Regions from separate parts of the Cetobacterium sp. 2G large genome, predicted to be linked through region 2. Evidence: riboswitches for the same ligand, from Rfam matches in the RefSeq annotation. Region 2 holds a riboswitch; the other holds the start of a gene.
What was found. A riboswitch is a leader RNA that binds a small molecule or an ion and turns the genes downstream of it on or off. The one in region 2 is predicted to bind S-adenosylmethionine.
Positions count from the first base shown of each region.

Region 1 (3,432 bases), on a different contig from region 2:
TATATCAATGTGTGGAGAGTTTGCAGGAGAAGCTAGAGCAACAGCTTTATTATTTGGAATGGGATTAGATGCATTCTCAATGTCAGCTATTTCAGTTGCAAAAGTAAAGAAAAATATAATGGCTATCGATAAAGCTTCAGCAGAGGCGTTAGTTGAAAGAGTAATGTCAATGAGTACAACAGAGGATATATTAGCAGAAATAGACAAATATAATGAAGAGCTATTAGGATAATACTTTCTAAAAAAGGTGAAACAATGTTTCACCTTTTTTTGTTTTTAGAGTATACTATTGTAAAAAAGTAATAGGGAGGGTGTTATGGGATTAAAAGATTTTAAAATAAAAGTTTCTAAAGAAAATATTCTACATAACTATCACTATTTAAAAAAACTTAGAAATAAAGAGATAATAGCTGTTGTAAAAGCTAATGCTTATGGGCATGGAATAGAAAATATAGTTAGATTTTTATCAGAAAATGGTTGTAAATATTTTGCAGTAGCTAGAGAGTGCGAAGCTGAAAAAATATTAAAGTTAAAAATAGAAAACATAAATATTATTATTTTAGAAACAATAGATGAAATAGAAATTTTAAAAAATAATAAAAATATTCATATGGTAATAAATAGTTTTAAAGATCTTTTAAATCTTTTAGATAAAGGAGTTTCAACACAACAATTACATTTAAAATTAGATTTTGGATTTGGAAGAAATGGAATTTTAGAAAAAGACTTTTTTAAACTAAAAGAGCTAATAAGAGAAAAAAATTTAAAATTTAAGGGTCTTTGTACCCATGTTTTTGCTGCAGATTATGATGATATGATTTTAATAGAAAAAAGATTTTCTCAGATGTTAAAAGAGTTAGGAGATGAGAGATTTGAGATTATTCATATGCAAAATAGTGCTGGAGTTATTTCAATAGAGGGTGAATTTTGCACTCATATACGGTGTGGAACTATTTTATTTGGACTTCAAGAAATAGGATACTATGATCCATGTATAAAAAGAGCTTTTAAGCTAAATGGTAGAATATTAGATATAAAAGATATAGATGATTTAAAATATATAGGATATGAAAAAAAAGAAAATTTAAATATAGGAAAATATAGAAAAGTAGCAAAAATTCGTTTAGGTTATGGAGATGGCTTTTCAAAAAGAAGTGAAGGTATTATGTCTATAATCAATAATAAAAAGTTTAAAATAGTTCATATTAGTATGGATAGTTCATTTATTTTAGTTGATGATTCAGTAAAAGAAGGGGATAATATTGAAATATTTCATGATTTAGAAGAAAGTATAAATCATTTAAAAGTTCCTCATTATGAATTTTTATCTTGTATAAATGACAGAATAAAAAGAGAATTAATATGACTATAAACAAAAATAAAATTTTATTTTAAAAAAATATTGACATTTTTTTTCAAATAAGATATTATACAGCAAACCATCAAGAGAGACCGAGGGACTGGCCCGATGACGTTTCAGCAACCTACCATTATGGTGTGGTGCTAACTCCAGATAGATGGGAGAAGTAGAAGTCTTGTTTACTTACTCTCATCTTAATTAAATATTAAGATGGGAGTTTTTTTTATACGGGAGGATAAAATGATTACTTTAGAAAGAGTGAATAAAATTTATAATAATGAGTTTCATGCTGTAAAAGATGTTTCTTTAAAGATTGAGAAAAGTGAAATATTTGGAATTATTGGATTAAGTGGAGCTGGAAAATCCTCTTTAATAAGATTATTTAATGGGTTAGAGCCATTGACAACAGGAAAAATAGAGATTGAAGGAGTAGATTTATCAAAACTTTCAAAAAAAGAACTATTAAATAAAAGAAAAAAAATTGGAATGATATTTCAACATTTTAATCTATTAAAATCTAGGACAGTTAAAGAAAATATAGCATTTCCTTTAGAAATTGATGGTTGGTCAAAAGTAGAAATTGATGTAAGAGTTAAAGAACTTTTAAAGTTAGTAGAACTTGAAGATAAAGAGGAATTTTATCCGACTCAACTCTCTGGAGGACAAAAACAAAGAGTTGCAATAGCTAGAGCCTTAGCTAATAATCCAGATATTCTCTTATCAGATGAAGCAACATCCGCTTTAGATCCAAAAACTACAAAGTCTATATTAAAACTAATTAAAGATATTCAAAAAAAAATGGGATTAACAGTTGTCTTAATAACTCATCAAATGGAAGTTATTAGAGAGATTTGTGACAGAGTAGCTGTTATGTCAAATGGTGAAGTTGTAGAAACTGGAAAAACATATGAAATATTCTTAAGTCCAAAAACAGAGATTACAAAAGAACTAATATCATATGTTCCACCTCAAGAAAAAGAGGAGATTGATTACATAAAAAAATCTGGAAATAAAGTTATAAAATTAATGTTTTTAGGCTCAGTAGCAGGAGATCCTATATTATCTAAAGCTGTAAAAAAGTTTAATATAGATATAAATGTCTTAGGTGGCGCAATTGATCTTTTATCAACTATGCAGGTAGGACATTTAATGGTTGAATTAATAGGGGATATGGATAAACAAAATGAAGCAATAGCTTGGTTTCCAAGTTTAGATGTAGGAGTGGAGGTTATTTACGATGGTATTTAATATGTTAATACAAGCGACGATAGAGACAATATATATGGTTTTATTATCTGCTGTGGTTTCATTAGGAATAGGATTTCCTTGTGGAATTTTAGCAGCAATTACATCAGATGGACATATATTTGAAAATAAGGGAATAAATAGAATTTTGAATGGAATTATAAATATAACAAGATCATTTCCTTATATAATTTTAATGATTTTATTATTACCACTATCTAGACTTATAATAGGAACGACAATAGGAAGTACAGCAGCAATAGTTCCTCTTTCTATATCGGCAGCTCCCTTTGTAGCAAGAATAGTTGAAAATTGTGTTTTAGAAGTGGATAGAGGAGTAATAGAAGCAAGTGAAAGTTTAGGAGCTAATAATTTTACAATAATAACTAAAGTAATGATTCCAGAATCGTTACCATCTCTAATCCAAGGAATAACACTATTAGTTATTAATTTAATAGGTTTATCTGCAATGGCTGGAGCTATTGGTGGTGGTGGACTTGGAGATTTAGCTATCAGATTTGGTTATAATAGATTTAAGTTAGATATAATGATTTATTCGGTTTTAATTATTATAGTTTTAGTTCAAGGAGTTCAATTAATTGGAAATTTAATATCAAATAGATTGAAAAAAAATGGGAGGTAGTTATGAAAAAATTAGTTTTAGTATTAGGTTTATTAGGATCAGTTATAAGTTTTGGGGCAAAATTAAAAGTTGGAGCTTCTCCAGTTCCTCATGCACAACTTTTACAATTAGTAAAAGATGATTTAAAAAATGAAAATGTAGAATTAGAAATAATAGAATTAACAGATTATGTAACACCAAATTT
Region 1 is NZ_JACHTH010000003.1:270,409-273,840, reverse strand. Features, by position in the region: gene ptsP (phosphoenolpyruvate--protein phosphotransferase) at 1-232, shown strand, start outside; gene H5J23_RS02490 (alanine racemase) at 317-1,366, shown strand; SAM riboswitch class I at 1,437-1,524, shown strand; gene H5J23_RS02485 (methionine ABC transporter ATP-binding protein) at 1,601-2,608, shown strand; gene H5J23_RS02480 (methionine ABC transporter permease) at 2,598-3,248, shown strand; gene H5J23_RS02475 (MetQ/NlpA family ABC transporter substrate-binding protein) at 3,251-3,432, shown strand, end outside.
Region 1: another riboswitch for S-adenosylmethionine. It lies ahead of H5J23_RS02485 (methionine ABC transporter ATP-binding protein); the one in region 2 lies ahead of metK (methionine adenosyltransferase).

Region 2 (3,432 bases):
AGAGTGAAAATCTATTGTCCTTACCACTGAACGAACGGGGCAACTATCGCTGACGCGTTGTTGCTACATAATAATAGTACCATTTTTTTCATTCTTTGTCAATAGTTTTTTAATTTTTTATCTCTTCCCATTCTTTTTCTTTAAATCCTATTAAAACCTTGTCTTTCCCTATAAGTAGCGGTCTTTTTACTAACATTCCATTAGTTGATAGAATATCTAAAAGTTCATCTTCATTGTTTTGAGCTACTTTTTCCTTTAAGTTCATCTCTCTATATAGAATACCACTTGTATTAAAAAACTTTTTTATTGGCTGACCACTTAAAGTAATCCATTTTTTTAACTCCTCTTTTGTTGGTTTATTTTCAACAATATGTCTTGACTCAAAATCCACTCCATTTTCTTCTAGCCATTTTTTTGCCTTTGCACACGTTGAACATTTAGGATAATTTACAAATAAATATTTCATAATTCACCTCTCCTTTTCTTTTTTTATAGCTTAACACTAAAATAAAAAAAAGGGAAGTACATTCTTCCCTTTTTTCGTATAGTATTATCTGTTTAAATATTTTTTTAACTCTTCAGCTTTATTTACTCTTTCCCAAGGTAAATCTAAATCTGTTCTTCCAATATGTCCAAAAGCTGCTAAATCTTGATAATTAAAGTTTCCACTTCTTAACTCTAAATCTCTTTCAATTCCTCTTGGTGTTAAATCAAATACATTTTGAACAGCTTCAGCTAATTTAATTTCATCTACTTTTCCTGTTCCAAACGTTTCCACTTTTACAGATGTTGGCTCAACTACTCCAATAGCATATGATAATTGAACTTCACATTTATCAGCTAAGTCTGCTGCAACAATATTTTTTGCTACCCATCTAGCTGCATATGCAGCTGATCTATCAACCTTTGAAGGATCCTTTCCAGAGAAAGCTCCTCCTCCATGTCTGAAAAACCCACCATAAGTATCAACAATTATTTTTCTTCCAGTTAATCCTGTATCTCCATGTGGTCCTCCAATTACGAATCTTCCAGTTGGATTTATATGATAATTTTTTACTTCTTCTGCATTTAAGTTATATGCTTCTAAAACTGGCTTTATTACTAGCTCTTTTACATCTTTATGAATTTGCTCTTGAGTTACATCTGGATTATGTTGAACTGAAACTACAACAGTATCTACTCCTACAACTTTTCCATTCTCATCATAAGCTAATGTAACTTGAGACTTTGCATCTGGTCTTGCCCAAACTAACTCTTTTGATCTTGTTAATCTAGTCAATTTTACAATTATTTCTCTTGCTAAAACTAATGCTAATGGCATTAACTCCGGTGTTTCTTTTACAGCTCCACCAAACATTATTCCTTGATCTCCTGCTCCTCCTACATCTACACCCATAGCTATATCAGGAGATTGAGAATGAATTGCATTTAAAACTCCGCAATCTGAATCAAATCCCATTCCTTGTTTATATCCAATTTCATCTATTTTATTTCTAACTATATCTTGTATATCAATATAAGTTGTTGTTGTTATCTCTCCTCCTACAACAACTTGTCCTGTTGTACAGAAAACCTCACAAGCTACTCTTGCTGCTGGATCATTTTTAATACATGCGTCTAATACTGCATCTGATATTTGATCTGCTATTTTATCTGGATGTCCTGGTGATACACACTCCGAAGTAAAGTAAGTTAAATTTTTCATTGTTTCCTCCTAAATATTAATCAAAAGAGATAAAAAAAGCCTTTTATCTCTCCAGAAAGATAAAAGGCTTTATGCTCTTATAAGTCATCTTTCTGGAATTAGCACCACACCTCTAAGGTAGGTTGCTGAAACGTCATAGGGCCAGTCCCTCAGTCTCTCTTGATGATTTTGTTTTTTTTGTAACTAAATTATATATTATTTGTATTATTTAGTCAATATTTTTTTATTTTTTCTCTTCAATTAATGTTAAATTAACCATTTTATTAAAGATTGTAGCTATATAATTAAGCTGTGATAATCTATTATTTTTTATAACCTCATCTTTGTCCATTACCATTATAGATTCAAAGTATCTATTGATAATATCTTCAGTTGATAAAAGTACATTTAAGTATCCTATATAATTTTTAGCAACTAACATCTCTTTTGCATCTCTTGCAACTTCTTGAGATTTATCAAATAGTTCTTTCTCTATCTCTTCTTTTAAAAGATTAGGATCTACCATAACTCCCTCAAATCCTTTAGAGATATTTCCAACTCTTTTCATTAATGAAACTAAGTTATTAAAGCTATCCATTTTTGTAAATTCATCAACTGCTTTTATTCTTAATAAAGTATCAACTAAGTTATCAAAACTCTTATCTACAACTGCAGATACAATATCCTTTGAATATCCCATTTCTGTAAATACATTTAATGCTCTTTGCTTAAAGAACTCCATTACTTCATTTAAAACTTCAGCTTTATCTCTTTTTAATACTCCTGCAGCAGCAAGTGTGTCTAAAGCTCTTTCCACTAAAGCCTTTAAAGAAATATTTAAATTTGAATCTAAAACAATATTTACAATACCTAAAGCTGCTCTTCTTAAAGCAAATGGATCCTTAGAACCACTTGGAATTATTCCAACACCAAAACATCCACAAAGAGTGTCTATTCTATCAGATATTCCTGCTATAATTCCTTCTACACCTTTTGGTAAAAGATCTCCTTGATATCTTGGGTAATAGTGTTCTTCAATTCCCTTTGCTACTAACTCAGACTCTCCTGATTTTAGTGCATAGTCTGCTCCCATAAATCCTTGAAGTTTTGTAAACTCTTTTTCTCCAATCATGTTAGAAACTAAATCAGCTTTTGCTAGTAAAATTGTTCTATCAATAGTTTCTTTTCTAGTTTCCATTCCTGTAGCTTCTATTAAATAATCTGCTATTTTTTGAGATCTTTCAATTTTGTTATATATAGTTCCTAAATCTTTTTGGAATACAACTTGTTTTAATTTCTCCACATTTTCTACTAGAGGCTTCTTTAAATCTTCGTGGTAGAAGAATCTTGCATCAGCAAGTCTCGCAGATAAAACCTTCTCATTTCCTTTTCTAACTTGTTCAGAATCTTCAATACCATTTCTAATTACAACAAATTTAGGTAAAAGTTTTCCTTCTAAATCTAAAATAGGAAAATATCTTTGGTGAACTTGCATAGATATAATTAAAACATCTTGGGGAACTTCTAAGAAATCAGAATTAAATGTTCCAACTATTGGATATGGATATTCAACTAAGTTTGCAACCTCTTTTAATAAATCTTCATCTACTAAAACTTGCTCATTAGAATCCTCACATTTTTCTTTTATAAGTTTCTTAATTAAGTTCTTTCTCTCTTCAACATCTATAATTACATTATTTTCTTTTATTTTTTCAAAATATTCATCAATAGTAGAAACCTCAAAATTA
Region 2 is NZ_JACHTH010000005.1:362,929-366,360, reverse strand. Features, by position in the region: tRNA gene H5J23_RS04555 (tRNA-Glu) at 1-41, opposite strand, end outside; gene H5J23_RS04550 (arsenate reductase family protein) at 110-466, opposite strand; gene metK (methionine adenosyltransferase) at 551-1,705, opposite strand; SAM riboswitch class I at 1,787-1,874, opposite strand; gene glyS (glycine--tRNA ligase subunit beta) at 1,929-3,432, opposite strand, start outside.